2 regions of the Brevibacillus humidisoli genome follow, and region 1 is predicted to be linked to the other one. Evidence: predicted binding sites of a transcription regulator. Region 1 holds the regulator's gene; the other holds the start of a gene.

Region 1 (10,811 bases):
CACGGTTCAGTTGAAGAAGGTGTGAAGAACGCAGGCCGTCTGCTGCAGGAAGGTCTGGCCAAGGCAGTTAAGATGGAAGGCGGCGCAGAGATCACTCCCGTCGTGAAACGATGTGTACAGGCAGGTATCCCGGTGATGGGCCATATCGGTCTGACTCCCCAATCTGTCTATCAACTGGGCGGCTACAAAGTACAGGGAAAAGACGTGGAGGCGGCAGGTCGCTTGCTCAGAGATGCGCAAGAGCTGGAGGAAGCGGGCGCCTTCGCCCTGGTGCTGGAGTGCGTTCCGACAGAAGTAGCAGCCAAAATCAGGGAGAGTGTCGCGATACCTGTTATTGGCATCGGGGCCGGAGCTGGTTGTGACGGACAGGTGCTGGTTTTTCACGACATCCTGTCCTACGCTTCACAGATCAAGCCGAAGTTCGTCAAACGCTATGCTGATGTCGGTTCCCAGATCCAAGAAGCCGTATCTACCTACGTCTATGAGGTGAAAACCGGACAATTCCCGTCTGATGAACATGGATTTACGGCCTCCGAGGAGACGGTCAGCTATCTGTACGGAAAAGGAGTTACATCATGAATCAAGTGGAGACCATAGTAGATCTGCGTTCGTTTGTCAGGCAAGCTCGTCGTGCGGGCAAGCGCATCGGATTTGTGCCGACGATGGGATATTTGCACGACGGTCATCTCAAGCTGGTGGAAGCCGCTCGGCAGCAGTGTGATTTCGTCGTGATGAGTATCTTTGTCAATCCGCTGCAATTTGGACCGAATGAAGATTTCAACCGTTATCCACGCGATATCGAGCGGGATCGGAAACACGCCGAAGCAGTTGGAGTTGATCTGCTTTTTACGCCATCTGTCGAGGAAATGTACCCGCATGAGGTTTTGACAACTGTATCGGTTGCCCACGTGTCGCAGCCACTCTGCGGTCGTACCCGTCCCGGTCACTTTGACGGGGTGGCTACCGTGGTGAGCAAACTGTTTCAAATCGTACAGCCGGATGCCGCTTTCTTCGGTCAAAAAGATGCGCAGCAGTTAGCGGTGATTCAACAGTTGGTGAAGGATTTATCGATTCCAGTGGATATTGTGCCATGCCCGACGGTTCGGGAACCAGACGGATTGGCGATGAGTTCACGCAATGTTTACTTAACGGAGGAAGAACGGTCACAAGCAACTGTACTCTATCGCAGTTTGCAGCAGGCAGAACAACTGCTCGCAGCAGGAGAGCGGCAGGCAGCGGTGATTCAGGATCAGCTGACACGGACGATTGCCGCCGAATCGTTGGCGCAGATTGAGTACGTCGAGGTGATGCACTATCCGCACCTGAAGGAGGCCACAGAGTTAGTTGTGGGGGATCAGATCCTGATTGCACTTGCCGTCCGTTTTGGCCGTACCAGATTGATTGACAACCTGATTACAACGGTGAAATAAGGAGAAAGGGAGGAGGCAGACGATGTTTCGGACGATGATGAAGGCGAAGATTCACCGGGCAGAAGTGACGGAAGCCAACTTGAACTACGTAGGCAGCATTACCATTGACCGCGAGATTCTCGATGCTGTTGATATCCTGCCCAATGAAAAGGTGCAGATCGTCAATAACAACAATGGGGCCCGTTTCGAGACATATGTGATCGAGGGAGAGCCAGGGAGTGGGATGATTTGCTTAAACGGGGCTGCAGCACGGTTGGTTCAGCCGGGAGATACGGTGATCATTATCTCGTATGCGATGATGACAGAGGACGAAGCTCGGCAACACAAGCCGCGGATCGCAATCATGGGAGAAAAAAATAAGATTACGCAAATGTTGGGCGAAGAGATTCACGCCACCATGGCGTAACCCCCTCGTAGAGAGCCAGTGAAGCCACCGTAACGTCGAGCGGTATGGCGGCAACACCGGCTCTCTATTTTTTTGACCAGAGGAGACGGAAAGTTCCCATCTCTCACCACAAGAAATCGTCAGCCTGTTGTCGTAACGGACAACAGTACCTTCTGTATAGAGCCACTCTGCTTGTGAGACAATGAGAGTACTCACTGTTCACAAGGGGTGGCTTTTTTATGCAGATCGACGAGTGGTTCAAGCAGCTCCATGAGCAGCTCGCAACAATTGAACAAAACTGGCCAGATGCTGAGGATCAGGAGAAGCGAAGAATGGCGGAGCAGCTGTTAAGGCTGCGGCAGTTGAGTGACCACATCGTCGACGCTTGGCTTGCTCTGGAAGAGAGACTATCCTCTGTTATCAAAGAGGTTAAAGCACGAGAGCAGCATGGAGAGAGTACGGAACCACAAGCAGGATTATCCTTGGTAAAGGAAGCGCTGTCTGCGCACCCGCAGGAAGAGAAGACGGTGACCACCGGAAAAGGTACGGATCAGGTTTCACCGGCAGCCGAAGAGCTTCAACAGGTTCTCTCGGATGAGCCAGAGGATGATTATCCTTCTTATGCCCTTCTGTTTCGCAAGGGAGAAGGGTTTTACCACCTACGCTTGTTTCATGATGCCAAGCATCATTTTGCACAACTGCTGAAACAGTCGCCTGACTGGGAAAATGGGCGGCTGTATTATGGATATAGTTTGCTGTTTTGTCAGGAGCGGGAAGAGGCGATGAGAGAGTTTCGCCTGTTAAGCAGGACGGCCAGTTCCCCCAAAGTAAAGGCGATCAGTGACAACGCGATTGGCTGCATGATTGCGGAGGAGAAGCACTGGCTGGAGGCAGGCCAGGCTTTCAAAGCGGCTTTGGAGACGATGCCGGACCATCCCGAAGCTACATTTAACCTGGCCCTTTGCTACCTGCATGGAGGAGAGGCACAGGAGTCCCTTGAAACCATTGAAAGCTATCTAGAAAAGGACGAAGACGACTGGGAAGCCCAGGTGCTCTGGCTCCGTGCCTATAAACTCTTGATCGAGACAGATCCTGCAAGCAGACGAATTCCGCCATCAGGACTAAAGATTCCCTCCCGCCAATTGGATGTCAAAGCCCTTCAGGAAATGGCGAACATGTGTGAAAAGACGGGACAAATCAGGCGTGCCCAGTTATGCTATCGCTACCTGCTGGAGCATCTGCCACGCGAAGGCTGGGTCTGGCACGGATTGGCCTGGAACAGTTGGCTGCTGGCTGGAGCAAAAGTGGCGATCCCGATGGTGAAAAAGGCGATCGCTCTCGCCCCAGACAATCTTGATTTTGTGTTCAGCTACGGTTGGATGGAGCTCTTTGAAGGGGAACTGAGCTGTGCGCAGAAGGTATTTGAATCCAACTTGCGGCATGATCATCAACACACCCTCTCCCTGTCCGGATTAATCACGGTCTTTACCAAGCAGGAGGAGTGGTCTGAGGCGAGGCAGTTGGCCCATCATCTGCTGCAATCAGACAGCAGCTATGAGCGTGCGCTGGGCCACTATCACTTGGGCCGGATCGGGATCGCTTGTGAAGAATGGGGGCAGGCAGAAAAGCACTTCCAGATAATTAACAGGACGACAAACGACTTTTGGGAGGTTCCGCTCTTCCTCAAGCTGTGTGCCGATAGGCTGGGACACCGTGAGTGGAGTTCGCAAAGATCACTCTTGCCTCATTAGGCAGCAGGAATTTGTCGTCTCTTGCCGAAAGTTGAGGGGAGTGATTTCTCTGATCTTCTGGTCTACGCGTCATATGTGTTGGGGTGAAGTTCAAGTTGAAGCGGTTTATTGTAATAGATTTTGAGACGACAGGAAACCAACCCAGACAGGGTGACAAGATCATCCAGATAGGGGCGGTAGCGATCGACGACGGGATCATTACCGATCATTTTTCCACTTTTGTTCATCCCGGTGGACCGATTCCACCGATGATAACCTCTTTAACAGGCATTACCGATGAGATGGTGGCAGATGCTCCGACGTTGGAGGAGGTACTGCCGCAGTTGTTGCGTTTGCTCGATAAGCGCACCTTTGTCGCGCATAATGCGTCCTTCGACTTATCGTTTTTGCAAGAGGCCCTGCTCAGTCAGGGCTATTATACGTTTGATGGATACGTGCTGGACACGGTAGAATTGGCACGCTTTCTGTTTCCAACCCAAGGCAGTTATCGACTGGTAGAGTTAGCCGATGATTTTGATATTCAGCATGATCATCCCCATCAGGCAGACAGCGATGCGTTAGCGACCGCACAGCTGTTTCTGCGAATGCTTCAGTTCCTGCACGAACTGCCGCTGGTTACGATCCAACGGCTGCAGATTCTGGTCACCTCCTTCCGCTCCGATCTCGGCGCACTGCTGCGGTCGATCGAAATGGAAAAACTGTCCGAGAATCCACTTGAACAGGAACCAAACGAACCTGCCTCTCCTGAAGCGGATGGATGGGATATCTACCGTCAGTTTGCCCTGCGCTCACGGTCAAAGCTGGAACGGCAGCCGCAGGCAATTGAGCGGTCAACCTTTGAATTGGACGTCTTCTTGGAACGATTGCTCGCTGAGGATGGTCTGATCGCCCAGATACAGCCTGGTTATGAACGACGCCAAGCACAGGAGGCGATGATCCGGGGAATCTACGAAGCGATGAACGACGGGGAGCACCTGCTTGTCGAAGCGGGTACAGGAACAGGAAAAACAATGGGCTATCTCATACCCGCCATCCTCTGGTCCAAGTGGCACGATCAGCAGGTAGTGATCAGCACTCACACAATCCATCTGCAAGACCAATTGTTCCAAAAGGACCTGCCTGTGCTGCAACAGGCACTGCCATTTTCTTTTACCGCCTCCCTGTTAAAGGGGCGCGGCAATTATCTTTGTCTGCGAAAAATGGAGCAGCAGCTTGCCGAGACGACAGAGGCAGATACGCATGAACTACAGTTGACCAAGGCACAGTTGGTAAGTTGGCTGACCCAGACCGAGACGGGCGATGTGGAAGAACTAAGTCTTTCTCCTGTGGGCAGTATGCTTTGGCAACAGGTAAAGAGCGATGTCCATTCTTGTCTGCATCGCCATTGTCCCTGGTTTAGCCGCTGCTATTATTTCCGGGCCAGGGAACTAGCAAAGGAAGCAGATCTGCTGATTGTCAACCATGCCCTTTTGATCAACGATTTGGAGGCGGAAAACCGCATTCTTCCTACCTATGATGTGGCGATCCTGGATGAGGCTCATCAACTGGAAGAGGTGGCCAGTCAGCATCTGGGGGCACAATACACTACAGCACGCCTATATCAACTATTGGATCGGCTGTCAACAAAAGAGGAGCATGATCTGCTTAATCGATTGGTAGAGGAAGTCGCTCAGTCGACACCGATGCTGGCAACTGAGCTACATAATCATCTCCATTCGTTGGGCCAGCTTTCAGCCAGCAGCCGAGACAGTCTGCAGCAGTGGTCGGGTCGGCTGTACAACTGGGCAGCCCGCCGCAGCGGTGAACAAACGGAAGCAGGCCGGGCCACTGTTCGCTATCGTCAGGATACATTTGTCGGCAAGGGAGAACGTCTGCTTAGCGATACACGTCAACTGGTGCAAGCACTTGTCACGCAGGGACAGGAGCTGGAGCGCTTGCTGACATTAGTGAAAGAGCGTGCAGAGTCAACCCCGTTTGCGCTGAAGAGCTTGCTGACCGATGCGGAAGGTCTGGTGGACGATCTGCGGACTGCTGCTGATACGCTATACTTTTTGCTTTTGGATGGACCGCCAGAGTATGTTTTCTGGATGGAAATCGAAACGCGCTCCCCGCGCAAACATGTCTCTCTGTTTGCCGCGCCGCTAGACGTCTCATCCGTACTAGCTCGCAAACTGTTTGCCGAGAAGCGCAGCATTACACTTACATCCGCTACGTTGACGGTAAAAAACAGCTTTCGCTACTACATCGAACGGCATGGATTGGAGGAGAGCGGGCGCTACCGTACGTTGACGCTTCCCTCGCCTTTTGCCTACGAGCAGCAGGGACTGATCCTCTTGCCGGATGACTTCCCGGCACTGGGCAAAGATTCCGAGGAGACTTATCTCGACGCCGTGATCCAGGGCTGTGTCGATGTGGTGCGCGCTGCCAAAGGACGTACGCTGATCCTCTTTACCTCCTACACCATGCTGCGCTGCGTGTACGATGCGATGAAAGAGGCGCTGGACGGGGAAGGCTATGATTTGCTGGGGCATGGCATCGACAGCAACAACCGCAGCAAGCTGGTTCGCAAGTTTCAGCGTCAGCAAAAATCGGTGCTGCTTGGCACCAGCAGCTTCTGGGAAGGTGTCGACATCCCGGGCGATGTCTTAAGCTGTGTGATCATCGTCCGTCTGCCCTTTCAACCGCCCAATCAACCACTGCTGGAGGGGCGCTCTGAAAAGGCGAAAGAAGAGAAGAAAAATCCGTTTCTCTCCTTGTCGCTGCCTCATGCTGTGATCCGCTTTAAACAAGGCTTGGGGCGCCTAATCCGACATCACACGGACAGAGGGGTGATCGTCGTGTTTGACTCCCGAATTGTTGAGTCGCGTTATGGAAAAGCATTTCTCGCCTCGCTCCCCCCGTATCGTGTCGAAAGCGGGGCCTGGGTCAAACTGCGTGACCGCATTGCTTCGTTTCTGGAGGGTATGCAAGCCGATGAACTTTCATAAAATGAAGCAATAGTCTAGTCAGGATTTAGGTGATACAATAAAATGCGAAAGCGTAGCGTAAAGAATCGTCTGCTGCTCGTCGCATCTCTGTTGTTTTTGATCGTCGGTTGTACGATTGACAGCCATTTATTACAGGCGGTAAAGGTCGATGATCCGATCGTAAGTGAGGATGAGCGGGACTTCGAGGGGATGATAACCTCTTATTTTAACCTGTCTAGCGGTGAAAGTACGCTGGTCCGCTTTCCTAACGGCAAGAAGCTGTTGATCGATACCGGCGGTGTCGATGATGTGAAAAACCTGTTAAAACTTCTGCAAGAACGTCACGTCACCAAGTTGGATTACGTGCTGATCAGCAATGATCTGCCGGCCTACAGCGGAGGGTATCCTTTTTTGGCCAAAAACCTGCAGATCGATACCGTGCTTCTGCCGAAGTTGATTGCTCATGCGATCCACCGGGTGATTCCGATTGATGAGGAGAAAAAAGTGCAACTGCTGTCAGAGGGAGACGTGCTGTCGTTTGATACAAACATCTCCCTGACGGTCTTTCACCCTAGCGAGCACCTTTTTCTCTCTCCACAGGATAATTCATTGGTCGTACAATTGCGGCAGGGTGAACTGCACTTTCTCTATCCGAGCGGGATCGGTGTGAAGGCGGAGGACCGTATGTTGAAGCGTCATGGAACAGAGCTGCGCTCACAGGTGTTGAAAGTTGCCGATCAAGGAAGCAACCAAGCTTCTTCACAGCCGTTTTTGACCAAGATAGACCCACAGGTTGCGGTGATTCAAACAGGCAAATCACGTGACGAGATGACCAGTGGTCAGGCGGAAATCGTGGAGCGGTTGGACGAATCATGGGCTGAGACGTATATCACAGGACAGGACGGAACGATTACGATTCTATCCAATGGGAAGGATTATAAAGTCCTGAAGGAAAAGAAAAAGCAGGACTGAGGAGGGATGCGTATTTGAAAGCCCCCAAAATATCGGAGGCAGTCGTCCGGCGCCTGCCGGTCTATCTCCGATATCTGACCCACTTGCAGCAGATGCAGGTCAAAACCGTTTCATCCCAACAGATGGGCAAGACACTTGACGTCAATCCGGCGCAAATCCGCAAAGACCTGTCCTCATTTGGCGACTTCGGCAAAAAGGGGATAGGTTATGACGTCGATTATCTGATTGAAAAGATCCGACAAATCCTCAAACTGGACCAGGAGATTCATGTAGCGCTGGTTGGAGCGGGCCACCTTGGCCATGCGATCAGCAACTACAATGCGTATTTACGCGACAACATGAGGATCGTCGCCATTTTTGACAACGATCCAGCCAAAAAAGGAAAAAGGATTGCCGGGCTGAGGATACAACCGTTGGGAGAACTGAAAGAGACAGTGAAACGATTGCAGATCCGGCTGGCGATTATTACGGTACCTGCGGCAGCGGCTCAGGTGGTAGCCGACCAGTTGATCGAGGCCGGGATTGAGGGTATTCTCAACTTCGCTCCGGTAACCATCCGGACCGACGCCAATGTGAGAATCCACCACGCTGACGTCACATCCAGCCTGCAAAGTCTGGCATACTACTTGAACCAAGGAATCCCAATCGATAGGAGTAGAAGCGATGGAAACGATTATCACCAACGCGACAGTTTTAACGGTAAATGAACAGAACGAAGTGATTCACGGCGGAGCGGTAGCCTTTGCCGGCGATCGGATTACCTACGTAGGTACCACGCCGGAAGATCTGTCTGGATATGGACAGGTGATCGACGGCAAGGGTAAATACATACTTCCCGGTTTGATCAATACACACGGCCATGCAGCGATGTCTCTTTTGCGCGGATATGCCGATGATCTGCCGCTCAAGGAATGGCTGGAAGACAAAATGTGGCCGATGGAGGCGCAGTTTACGGCGGAACACGTCAAGTGGGGAACCTACCTTACCTTGCTTGAAATGATCCGTACCGGAACCACAACGTTTGTCGATATGTACGATCACATGGGTGAGGTAGCGAAAGCAGCGGAATCTGCCGGTATGCGGGCCAGTCTGTGCCGCGGTGTGATCGGTCTTGGCTCGCCAGAAGAACAGCGACAAAAACTGGAGGAGGCGACCGCTTTTGCCCGGGAGTGGCATAACCAGGCCGATGGTCGCATTACCACGATGATGGCACCGCATGCACCATACACCTGCCCTCCAGATTACATCGCCAAAATTATTGAGCGCTCAGCAGAACTTGATCTTCCGATACATATTCATATGTCGGAGACGGTTTGGGAAGTGGAGCAAAACGTCAAAGACTACGGTGTACGTCCTGTTCAACACCTGGAAAACATTGGGCTGTTTGCAAGGCCTACGCTGGTCGCGCACGCTGTCCATTTGACGGATGAAGAACTAGATATTTTGGCACGCTATCAAGTGAAGGTATCTCATAATGTGGTGAGCAATCTCAAACTGGCAAGCGGCGTGGCCCGTGTGCCGGACATGCTGAAACGAGGGATCAGTGTTTCGCTGGGAACGGACAGTTCCGCGAGCAACAACAATGTTAATCTGTTTGAAGAATTGCGGCTGGCTGCGATTTTGCACAAAGGTGTCACGTATGACCCACTTGTCGTCCCCGCAGAAGAAGCGCTGCGGATGGCAACCCGATACGGTGCCGATTGTGTGTTCCAAGCAGAACAGTTAGGTTCGCTGGAAGTGGGGAAACAAGCTGACCTGATCGTCATTGATGCCCATCAGGCTCATTTCCAACCCGCGCACAATTATCCCGTCTCCCATGTAGTGTACGCGGCGAACGGGCGGGATGTGACCGATACGGTCGTCGCTGGACGGTTTCTGATGCGGAATCGCGAGTTGCAGACGATTGATGAAGAGAAAGTGATCTATGAAGCCAACCGGGTGTTTGCCCAACTGAAACAGTAATCGCCAACCGAGATGAAAGGAAAGATCTCCTGTCGGCACAACAGGAGAGATGTGAAGCAGGGGTGCAGGTAGGGTTAATGTGATGGTACATTCATGATGGGTATGCACGCCACACTTCCGTCAAAGACGTATGTCTGTACGACAAACAGACGGGCGGGGGCAGCGCTCTCAGCGGTGATGACAGATCTGCCCAAGATGCACGGTATTCCTGTTGCCACAGCGCGTAGACGTCAGGAGATGTCGTCCTGTCGGGCAGTTTCACGCGCTCACCTCCTCGGGGTGTATCTGTAGTATGACCGGCACGTTTGCCGCTATGTTCGGTAACTTTTCCGTACGGTTCTAAAACCTTCCCCGGCTGCATATGTTTTAGCCATAAAGGACGGGGAGGGTCATCAATGATTATCCGACCGCGCCAACTCTGGTGGCTGCTGCCGATATTCCTGGCCCTGTTTCTGCTCGGGGCGTTGATCGCCAAGCTAACAGACAAGCCTGCCGTACAAAATCAAGAACAGCAAAGCGGACCGGTTGCACAGGTTGACCCCGCCGAACAAATGCGCAAGCAGCGGCAGGAGATTGCCGAACTGATCGAACGATCCCAGACCAATACGGAGATCCCGTTTCAGGTTGAAGTAAAGGATCGACAGTTCAGTGGGACCTATCAGGGCAAGTCATTTGAGCTTAGCGGCGATGTGGGCGGACAGAAGGTGATGATGGCGAGGACAGGCGATTCGTTTAAACTGACGGTGAACGGAGAACAGAAAGAGCCGCTGATGCTTCCCTATGCGCTTTACACACCATATGATCATCTGATGCTGATCAAAGGTGAACTGCAGTCAATCGTACCGATCCGCCTGACTGGGGAAGGTGCCGACCTAGCCGGATATCAGTTTTCCCTGCCGCCAGAGGATGTGAAATCGATGCTGTCGCTATGGCTTGGCTCGCAATTTCCGACTCAAGACGTGATGGATGAGGCGCTCAAAAGCGTCTCTCTAACGTACCTGATGTGGTACGACCAAAGTTCCATGCGACTGCGCAGAATGCTCGTCACAATCCAGATTGCTTCACCCCAAGGCGAAAAAAAGGACCAACTACTGTTTCGCATGTAAATGAAGTAAGCAGAATCAATCATCAATGAAGAATAGGGGAACGGCATGTGGTTGTTCGAATTGTAGGCTTATTGATAGGGATCGCTTTTATTGGTGCTTCTGCCGTCTATCACCTGGCTTCGTCAGTTGTCGCACAGCAGAACAACTTTGACGAGCAGGCGCGCCAGTGGGCCTTTGAACGTACGACGATTACGCAGATCGATGAGATCAGTGAATACCGCGGCAAGAGCTCCTACGCC
Region 2 (10,811 bases), 1.4 Mb from region 1:
GCGACAATTTCAAATCGATCAATGACCGATATGGCCACCAAACGGGCGACGAAGTGCTGGTAACAATTGGCGAGGTGCTGATTCAATTTGCAGGCAAGAACGATTTGGTCGCCCGCTGGGGAGGCGATGAGTTCCTATGGATCGGGCACTACTCGAGTGAAGAGAGATTGCGACAGATACTCCAAGCAGTGGAACACGATTTGTTGGTGATGACAGAGGTACTGAAAATTCCGGTTTCTCTCTCGATTGGTACGGCGATCTATCCCGATCAAGATGACGATCTGCATGGCTTGATCAAGATTGCCGACCGCAACATGTATCGCTGCAAGACAAAAAAATCGAAGTGTCACGAGAGGTGAGTCGGCCGACTTGACCCCGTACAAACGGTATTCAGCCATCGGTGGTATTGTTCCAAAGCCAGGCCTGCATCAAGGGCATGGCTGGCCATCTCTACCCCTTCAGCCAGTGTGTCGGCGTGTCCGGCACCCCAGAGGCGCAGGGCGCTGTTGAGCAGTACCAGGTTGTGATAAGCTTGCTCTGCTTCTCCGTTCAAAACCGCTATCGTCGTTTGCAGTTGACGTTCCGCAGTCCAGATCACGTCCGGGAGCTCAGTCTGCAAGCCGAGCAGTGCCGGTTCAACCATATACGGCTCGCTATGCCCCTCCTGGATGAGCAGGGTACGGGTCCGTCTGCTAACGGTTACGTCTTCTGATCCTTCCATGCCCTGAACGACGATCCCTCTTTTTATCCCCAGCCTGATCAGCAGCTGTGCGGCTTTTTCCAAAGCTGTGCCGTGAAATACGCCTACAGTCACAGAGGACGGATCAGAGAGGCGCAGCAGCTTCTCCACCGTATTGAACAGGGTCCGCACGCCAATCTCCATCCGTAGAGGACGAAGCCGATGCAAAGCGGGACACCAGTCCTCCGTAGGGATGAACAGCACTCCACTTTCGGCAGCGGCCAGGCAGAGAGCCTTCTTGTTTTCAAACGGGATGTGGAGCAGCCGCATCACATCCAACAGGGTCACTCCCCACTTGGGTGGGAGGGATGGACTACTGTGAAGCGTGACCGGCAGGCCGCAGGCACTTAGCACGAAGGCAGCCGGCAGCGTAACCAGAAACGATGCCCGACGTCCGTCATAAGGACCGGCACAGTCGAGACTGGTCGGCATCGGATACAGAAAAGCATCTCGTCGATACACATCGATAAACGCCAATATCTCCTCTACCGATTCCGTCTTGATCCGCTCTGCCATCAAGAATGCGCTGATTTGTGCTGTTGTCGCCGTGCCGTTGAGAAACATCTCCGCAGCCATAGCAGCCTGGTCATAGGTTAAGTCTTTCGCTCCCCGTTTGCCACGGCCCACTTCTTTCAGCAATTCGAACATAGTCACTTCCCCCTTTTCGCGGGTTCGTCGTGAATCAGCCGATACACATTGACAATCGAGCGCGCTACATCCACCATTTTTTTTCGTTCGTTCATCGCTTGTTGGCGCAAGAAGGAATATGCCTCATCTTCAGAGAATTTCTTTAATTCACAGAGAATACGCTTAGCTTGATCGATCCATTTTCGCTCCTCGAGACGAAGCTGCAAATACCTCCGCTCCTGTTCAAACTGCAATCGCTGCGCATAATGAGTGGCGCCAACCTGAAACGTCCATTTGATCTGCTGTGAATTCATCGTGGGAAAGAGTAAGCCGTCGCAGGTGATGGCGGCTGCTGCATCGGGCAGAGATTGTTGTTCGCCGCACCACCAGAAGAGAGGCATGTCACAACGTTCATATAGCGGGCGACCGATGGTGGAGAAGGAGGCAAATGGGGCAGCAACGACGATGGCCTGCACTTCTGCCATGTATTTTGCAGTCTCTTCTTTCATCGTGACATGTGTTACCGAGTATGCTGCAGATTGCAGACTTTCGGCGATGGGCTGAACGGGCAGAGACTCGGTAATGATCAGGATGGAGTGTATCAATGAAACATACCTCCTGCCGCAGTTTGATGTTATATAATATAACATCAATTCTAAGGATCTGTCTATCTCTATCGGGTTAAATGCGGGATTGTGAAGTTTTTCATTACATTCAGTTGACATATGTGATGGATCGTCATAAACTGTCAATATCAGGACTAAAAACTTCAGATCGTACGGCTAAAGATACAACGGCGTATCTTTCATTGGCAACGATGCCTGTCTTCTATGGGGGAGATGGGCATTTTTTTATGACAAAGAGACAAGGAGGGAGAGATTGGATGGATCTTGCTGGTTTTCGAAAGAGTGGTCACTGGCCTAGTTTGTTGTCAGCTTTTCTCTATTTTGATGTCAGCTTTATGGTTTGGGTGTTGTTGGGAGCGCTTAGTGTGTTTATTGCTCAGGACCTTCAACTGACGGCCACACAAAAAGGGTTGATGGTGGCGATCCCGATCCTGGGTGGTTCCATCTTTCGCATTTTGTTCGGGCTCTTGTCCGACAGGATCGGTCCCAAGCGTACAGGCGTGATCGGAATCTGTCTGACACTGGTGCCGCTTTTGCTGCTTTGGTTGTCCGCTCGTTCGCTTCCGGAGCTTTATGCCTACGGTTTTCTCCTGGGGATTGCCGGTGCCAGTTTTGCCGTGGCGTTGCCGATGGCAAGCCGCTGGTATCCTCCCCAGTATCAGGGATTGGCTTTGGGCATCGCGGGCGCGGGGAATAGCGGGACGCTGCTGGCTACCTTGTTCGCTCCGCGACTAGCCGAATATTTTGGCGGATGGCAGCCCGTTTTTGGTTTGGCGATTCTGCCGTTGCTGCTGGTCCTCTTGGTCTTTGTGCTGATGGGCAAAGATGCCCCAGGCAAGCCTGCGCCCATTTCGTTGTCTGGGTACCTGGATGTATTGCGCTGGAGAGATACATGGCTGTTTAACTATTTCTATTTCATTACGTTTGGCGGATTCGTCGGCATGTCCAGCTTTTTGCCGATCTTTTTCCACGACGTGTACGGCATAAGCAGTGTGCGTGCAGGAGATTTTGTGACACTTTGCGTGCTGGCGGGCAGCTTCTTCCGCCCGATTGGCGGATGGATTGCCGATAGACTGGGCGGTGTACGGGTGCTGATTGTCATGTTTTTGCTGATCACCCTCCTGCTCGGTACAGCTTCCCTGCTGCTCCCGTTTTTGGCGGAGTTGGTTTGTTTGTTCCTGTTGATGGCTTGTTTTGGACTGGGAAACGGGGTGGTGTTCCAACTTGTTCCGCAACGATTTTCAGCCCAAATCGGTATCATCACCGGAATTGTAGGCGCCTGCGGGGGAGTGGGAGGGTTTTTCCTGCCATCGCTGCTGGGGCTGATGCGGGATTTGACCGGAACATACGCGGTTGGATTAACCGTACTGACCGGTATCGTTGCAGCGGCTCTGCTGACCATGATGGTCGTCGGGGAACGGTGGCAGCGGCAGCTGGTAGTTCCCTCGCGCAAGTTTGAATCGGCTACTTAAAACGAATGGAGGAGAGATGGTATGCGAGATGATTTATACAGCCATTTTCGCAAGTTGAATCAGACGTATACCGTCGTGCACACCAGTCCATCCCAGTGCCCTTACTGCAGTATGCAGTGCACGATGTTGGTGCATCAGGAGCGTTCCCCGTTTACGACTCGTCACGTGGTGTCAGCCAATAAGGAAGATCCCGTCGTCCATGGAAAGATGTGCGTAAAAGGAATAGAGGCGCACGTGCCAGCGTTTGATAAAAGCCGCTTAACAACACCGTTGCTGCGACAGAACGGTCAACTGGTGCCTGTTTCCTGGTCGGAGGCCATGAACTGGTTCGCGACAAAAGTTGGCGCACTGCAGCAGTCGGGCGGTACCGATGCAGTAGGTGTCTACGGTGGCGGTTCCCTGACTAATGAGGAAAGCTATCTGCTTGGAAAATTTGCACGGGTTGCGCTGCGAACTCGCTTTATTGATTACAATGGGAGGTTTTGCATGTCGTCGGCGGCAACTGCGGCGAATCTCACGTTCGGCATCGACAGGGGACTGACCAATCCGCTCTCCGATATCCCGCTGGCTCAATGTCTGATCCTGGCCGGGACAAACATCGCTGACTGTCAGCCGACGATGATGCCGTATTTGCGCAAAGCAAAGGCAAACGGTGCCTTTATCATCGCCATCGACCCGCGCGTCACAGGTACGACCAGACTTGCCGATCTTCATATCCAGGTAAAGCCGGGAGCAGATGCAGCACTGGTTGACGGGATGCTGAAAGTGATGCTGGATGAAGGACTTGTCGACTGGTCATTTGTCAAGAACCACACGCGGGGAGCCAAGGAACTGATCGAGCACTTGGCGACGGTACGCCTGGATCGAGTGGCGGAATGGACAGGAGTGCCTGAGGAGCAGATCGTGACAGCTGCCCGCGCCTACGGCCAGGCGGAAACAGGAATGGTATTTACCGCTCGGGGAGTGGAGCAGCACGTAAATGGTGTGTCCAATGTACGCAACTTGCTCAACCTGGTACTGCTCAGCGGAAAAATCGGAAAACCTGGCTGTGGGTATGGGGCGGTTACCGGACAAGGCAACGGTCAAGGGGGGCGTGAGCATGGCCAAAAGGCTGACCAGCTGCCTGGCTACCGTTTGATCGAACATCCGGAGCACCGGCGCCACATCGCCGACATCTGGGGGATCAAAGAGGCAGAGCTGCCGCGCAAGGGAGTTTCCGCCTATGAGATGTTTGCAGCGATGCAGGAAAAGAAACTGCGCGGTCTGATTGTCATGTCGTCCAACCCGGTCGTGTCTGCTCCAAATGCGCACAAAGTGGAAGAAGCCCTGCGCAGCCTTGATCTGCTGGTAGTTGTTGACATGTTTCTGTCTGAAACTGCCGAGCTGGCCGATCTCGTGCTGCCTGCAGCCTCCCATCTGGAAGATGAAGGCACGATGACCACGTTGGAGGGGCGGGTTACCCTGCGCACAGCTGCTGCCATTCCCCCTGGACTGGCCAAGTGCGACTGGCAGATCATCGGGCTGATGGCGGAAGCGCTTGGTAAGGGAAGTGGGTTTCGGTTTACGAAAGCGGAGGAGATTTTTAACGAACTGCGGCGGGCCAGTCAGGGCGGTCTTGCCGATTATGCTGGGATCAGCTATCAGCGCATCCAGCGCGAAAAAGGGGTGTTTTGGCCTTGCGGAAGCGAAGAATACCCTGGCATAGAGCGGTTGTTTGAAGATGGGCGGTTTTTCCACTCGGATGGAAAGGCGGTTCTCTACCCTGCAGCACACCTGCTGCCCCTGGAATCGCCCGATGCTGACTACCCGCTAACCTTAACGACGGGACGCGTGATGCATCACTATCTGTCAGGGACACAAACGCGCAGAACACCAGCCTTGCTTGCGAAGGTGCCAGAGCCCTATTTGCAGATTCACCCGAAAACAGCCAAACGTGTTGGGCTAAGCGATGGGGCACCGGCACGAGTGATGTCCAGGCGTGGTGAAATCGTGTTGAGCGTAAAGGTATCACAACACATTCGACCCGATACCGTATTTGTACCTTTTCACTGGGGGAAGGAACAGTGCATCAACAGATTAACTCTGCCTGAGTTGGATCCCCAGTCCCGCATGCCCTCTTTCAAGGCCTGCGCTATACGCGTAGAGCCGGTTGCCGGGAAGGTTTGCAACCAGTCTGACACGTTACACGGAGAGGAGAGAATGTTAGATGAACAAGCGGAAACTTGTGTTGGTCGGTAATGGCATGGCTGGCATCAATGTGATTGAACATGTCATGAAGCTGGCCAGAGAGCAGTTTGAGATCACCGTGATTGGTAAGGAACCGCATCCCAATTACAATCGCATCCTGCTCTCTTCTGTCCTGGCGGGGGATGCCAATATGGCCGATATCGTGCTAAATGATTGGGACTGGTACAAACAGCACGGAATCCGTTTGCATACAGGGACTGCCGTAACCGATGTGGACACGGATAAACAGGTGGTCGTGACCGACACAGGACTGGTAGTGCCCTACGATGGATTGATTCTGGCCACCGGCTCCCTGCCGTTTATGCTGCCGGTGCCAGGAGTGGACCTGGAGGGAGTGATCGCCTTTCGTGACATCAAAGACTGCGAGACGATGATCGAGGCCGCGAAATCATATCAAAACGCAGTCGTAATCGGCGGCGGCCTGCTCGGTTTGGAGGCGGCGCGCGGATTACTGAATCTAAAGATGAATGTCTCCGTCGTGCATATCTATGACACGCTGATGGAACGCCAGCTGGACCGGACGGCAGCAGAGATGCTGAAAACGGAGCTGGAACGTCAGGGAATGAACTTTTTGCTGGAGAAACAGACCGAACGGATCATCGGTGACAGAAGGGTCGCAGCCGTGGAGTTCACTGATGGGACCCGGGTTGAGGCCGATCTGGTCGTGATGGCCGTGGGCATCCGGCCCAATGCAACTCTCGCCAAAGAGAGTGGAATCACCGTTAACCGCGGCATCGTCGTCGATGAATTCATGCGGACGAGTGCCCCTCATGTGTATGCCGTAGGCGAGTGCGCCGAGCATAGAGGCGTGGTGTACGGATTAGTCGCTCCCCTCCAAGAGCAGGGGGCGGTGCTGGCCAAGCATCTCTGTCAGGTACCAACCGAACCCTATCAGGGCTCGGTCGTCGCCACCAAGCTGAAGGTATCGGGTGTTGACGTACACTTGACACATACGCGCGAAGTGATGCATGTGCTTGGCTGGTCAAATCCCGAAGGATGCTCTAAATGCAGACCAGCTGTAAACTACTATCTCGGGATGGTCTGGCCAGAGCAGTATGAGGATGAGCGGGAATCCCGGTTCGTCAATGAACGACTGCACGCTAATATTCAGAATGACGGAACTTACTCTGTCGTGCCCCGGATGTATGGCGGCGTCACTTCGGCTGCCGAGCTCAAGCGCATAGCGGAGGTGGCTGAGAAGTATCAAGTGCGCATGATCAAACTGACCGGGGGACAGCGGATCGATCTTCTGGGTGTCAGCAAAGAGGATTTGCCTAACATCTGGTCAGAATTGGGGATGCCTTCCGGGTATGCTTACGGCAAGGCCATTCGTACGGTCAAAACATGTGTGGGCTCCGATTTTTGCCGGTTTGGAACGCAAAACTCGATTCAACTAGGCATCGACATCGAGAAAAATTTTGAGCGACTGCAAACTCCGGCAAAAGTTAAAATGGCCGTTTCCGCCTGTCCGCGCAATTGTGCCGAATCAGGCATCAAGGACTTAGGGGTTGTCGGTGTGGATGGCGGCTGGGAAATCTATGTCGGCGGCAACGGCGGCGTGAAACTGCGGGCTGCAGATCTGCTTTGCAAGGTAAAAACGACCGCAGAGGTGCTGGACATTGCAGGTGCCTACCTGCAGTATTATCGCGAAACAGGCAAGTACGGCGAGCGAACATCGGAGTGGGTAGAAAGATTGGGACTTGAATCGATCAGAAACGCTGTCGTTGAGGATCACGAACAGCGCACACAGCTGCTCGCACGGATCGAGGTTGCCCTGGCGCAATGGAGTGATCCGTGGCAGGAAGTGATCAGCAGCGAGTCGATTCGCAGCAGATTTTATCAAGGGACAGAGGTGACGTCCCATTCCTGAGAGAGGAGTGGATTCAGATGAAGCGTTATGTGATTGGACAACTGAGTGAGATTCCCCAACAGGTGGGGAAAGTGGTTCGTCTCGGAAGCCTGGAGATTGCGCTGTTTCGCTTGTCAGACGGCGAGATTCACGCCCTGGAAAACCGCTGTCCGCATAAAGGCGGAAAGCTGGCGGAAGGGATTGTCAGCGGACCGTTTGTATACTGTCCGCTGCATGACTGGAAAATCTGTGTAGAGGATGGATGGGTCCAAGCGCCTGATCGCGGATGTGTTCGTTCGTTTCCGGTACAGATTGTGGGGCAACAGGTGATCATCGAACTGCCGGAAGAAGCGAAACATGTCTCATAACTGGGCAGTATAGAAGAAGCTGATGGAGTCCATGCTTCAACCAGAAAATCTACGTGCAGTCTGAGAGGGGATTCGCCATATATCCCCTCTTTGTTCCGCTTTCTATTATGGTCGAGTGATGGAGACAAATAGGATACGGCATATTTTGTTCGATAAACAGCAGCATCGAACTGCTTCCGTACCAAACCACAAGCAGAACAATCCACCTGAAGCGCAAAGAGAAAAACAGGTGAGCGAAAGCCTTGTCAGTGCCAACAGAGTCGGAGCTCACCTGTTTTTCTCTTTGCGCCCCCACTATGCTGGTTTAAAGCAAGACCGCAAGGGTGACTACAGACTTTGTCCCCCCCTGACGACTTTTCTCAGAGCGTTTTTGATTGCGAACCACTGGACAAAACCTCCATTATGACGCAATCATGGAAATGTAAGCGATTTAAAAATTGTTGACAGAATCTACTGAAAGTTGTATCCTACAGGCGAAAGTAAATTAATTTAATTAAGTTACAAAAAAGGATGATTGATTGGGGGGGTCTTTGTGAAAAAAGCAGTTTCTCTATTGCTCATCGGATCACTGGCCGCACTGGTCGGGTGCTCAAGCTCCACAGGTACGAGCGGCAGCGGAGGAGACCAGTCGGGGGGAGGAACAGCATCATCAAACCTCACGATTGGCGTCGCGATTTACAAGTTTGACGACACGTTTATGACCGGTGTCCGCAATGCGATTGAGGATGCGGCAAAGGACAAGGTGGCAGTGGAGATCGTCGACAGTCAAAATTCTCAACCTACACAAAATGACAAAGTGGATCTGTTTATTACCAAGCAGGTAAATGCACTGGCCATCAACCCGGTCGACCGCACGGCAGCCGGTGTGATCATCGACAAAGCCAAACAGGCGAACATCCCTGTTGTCTTCTTCAACCGGGAGCCGTTGGAGGAAGACATGCAGAAATGGGACAAAGTTTATTACGTTGGGGCAAGAGCCGAGGAGTCGGGTACAATCTCCGGCCAATTGATTGTGGACTACTGGAAAGCGCATCCGGAAGCGGATAAGAATAAAGACGGCGTACTGCAGTACGTCATGTTGAAAGGAGAGCCTGGTCACCAGGACGCTGAGCTTCGCACCAAATATTCGGTGCAGGCGATTGAAGACGCCGGGATCAAAGTGGAAAAAGTAGCGGAGGACACTGCGATGTGGGACCGCGTCAAGGGGCAGGAAAAAATGGCGGCGTTCCTCACTTCGGCAGGCGATAAGATTGAGGCCGTACTGGCCAACAACGATGACATGGCCCTTGGAGCAATCGAGGCGCTAAAGGCTGCGGGTTACTTCCAAGATGACAAGTATATGCCGGTTGTCGGCGTTGATGCGACAGCCCCGGCACTCAAGGCTTTGGAGGAAGGAACGATGTTGGGCACCGTGCTAAATGACGCCAAGAATCAAGGACAGGCAACGCTAAATATCGCTCACGTATTGGCACAGGGACAAACCCCCAACAAAGAAAACACCGGTTATGAGATTGTCGATGGCAAGTACGTGTGGATTCCGTATAAAAAGATCACGAAGGAAAATATGGCTGACGCCCAATAACCTTTTCGCTGGGGTCTCCAAAGAGCAAGGGGGCAATGTATGCTTACGTTGCTTCCTTGCTCTTCGTGCTTAACTGATAAAAGCGCTTCGTGTGTCAGGAAGAAGGGAGAATGGACGGATCCCCAGGCAGGAGGCGATACAATGACGGACAGTGAATACATTCTGGAGATGAATCACATTAGCAAAGAGTTTCCAGGGGTGAAAGCACTCGATGACGTAACGCTGAAAGTGCGCCCAGGAACAGTACATGCTTTGATGGGTGAGAACGGAGCCGGGAAGTCTACGCTGATGAAATGTCTATTTGGCATTTATAAACCCGACGCCGGTGAAATCATCTTGAACGGAAGCAAGGTTGAAATCAACAGTTCTATCGACGCCTTGCAACATCGTATCTCCATGATTCATCAGGAGCTTCATCCCGTTCCGCATCGAAGTGTGATGGAAAACATTTGGCTGGGCCGCTTCCCGATGAGAGGGATAGGACCGCTTCGCTTTGTAGATGAAAAAAAAATGTATCACGACACGGTAAAGCTGTTTACAGAACTGGAAATGGACATTGACCCGACAACACTCGTGAACAGCCTCTCCGTCTCCAAAATACAGTCTCTGGAGATTGCAAAGGCGGTATCTTTTGATTCTAGGGTGATCGTGATGGATGAGCCGACCTCTTCGCTCACCGGGAATGAAGTGGAGCAGCTTTTTACGATTATTCATCAGTTGAAAAGCAGAGGAGTGGCGATCATCTACATCTCACACAAGATGGAGGAGATCCTGCGCATATCCGATGAGGTTACGATCATGCGCGATGGCAAGCTGATCGGCACATGGGATGCCTCGGAGCTCACGACGGATCTGATTATCTCCAGGATGGTGGGACGAGATCTTTCACAGAGGTTCCCGGAACGGAGCAATACTCCGGGAGACGTGATCATGAGGGTGGAAAACCTCACCTCTCCGATCCCTAAATCATTCCAGGAGGTTTCCTTTGAACTGCGTCGAGGCGAGATACTGGGGATAGGCGGACTGGTCGGCGCACAGCGCACGGAACTGGTGGAAGCGATCTTCGGCCTGAGGTCAGTGGCGAGAGGGAACATCTACATCGATGGAAAACAGGTGCACATCAAATCACCGAAGGACGCCAAGAAACAGAAAATTGCCCTGTTAACGGAAGAACGGCGGGTAACCGGTATCTTTCCGGTGCTGCCGGTCTTGGAAAATTCGGTAGTGGCGAACCTTGCACGATACGAGACCCGTTATCTACTGCTGGATGAAAAAAAGCGAAAAGATGCAGCACAGCAAAG

Evidence for each region. Region 1 encodes Rex, which represses fermentation and respiration genes when NADH is low (regulators of the CRP and FNR family bind a similar motif). Its sites were predicted from a motif close to TTGTGAAATATTTCACAA; they were not measured.
Region 2: a site for Rex is predicted at 2,060-2,077, ahead of LOK74_RS16365 (nitrate/nitrite transporter). Genes of this name have one in related genera too.

Annotation. Positions count from the first base shown of each region.
Region 1 is NZ_CP087263.1:1,968,617-1,979,427, reverse strand. It holds gene panB (3-methyl-2-oxobutanoate hydroxymethyltransferase) at 1-579, shown strand, start outside; gene panC (pantoate--beta-alanine ligase) at 576-1,430, shown strand; gene panD (aspartate 1-decarboxylase) at 1,453-1,836, shown strand; gene LOK74_RS09720 (tetratricopeptide repeat protein) at 2,055-3,566, shown strand; gene dinG (ATP-dependent DNA helicase DinG) at 3,662-6,553, shown strand; gene LOK74_RS09710 (ComEC/Rec2 family competence protein) at 6,596-7,504, shown strand; gene LOK74_RS09705 (redox-sensing transcriptional repressor Rex) at 7,519-8,211, shown strand; gene LOK74_RS09700 (amidohydrolase) at 8,168-9,466, shown strand; gene LOK74_RS09695 (hypothetical protein) at 9,862-10,572, shown strand; gene LOK74_RS09690 (cell wall elongation regulator TseB-like domain-containing protein) at 10,620-10,811, shown strand, end outside.
Region 2 is NZ_CP087263.1:3,342,375-3,353,185, reverse strand. It holds gene LOK74_RS16380 (GGDEF domain-containing protein) at 1-359, shown strand, start outside; gene LOK74_RS16375 (anthranilate phosphoribosyltransferase) at 347-1,387, opposite strand; gene LOK74_RS16370 (ANTAR domain-containing response regulator) at 1,390-1,971, opposite strand; gene LOK74_RS16365 (nitrate/nitrite transporter) at 2,250-3,464, shown strand; gene nasC (assimilatory nitrate reductase catalytic subunit NasC) at 3,486-5,702, shown strand; gene LOK74_RS16355 (FAD-dependent oxidoreductase) at 5,671-7,581, shown strand; gene nirD (nitrite reductase small subunit NirD) at 7,599-7,928, shown strand; gene LOK74_RS16345 (galactose ABC transporter substrate-binding protein) at 8,461-9,510, shown strand; gene LOK74_RS16340 (sugar ABC transporter ATP-binding protein) at 9,652-10,811, shown strand, end outside.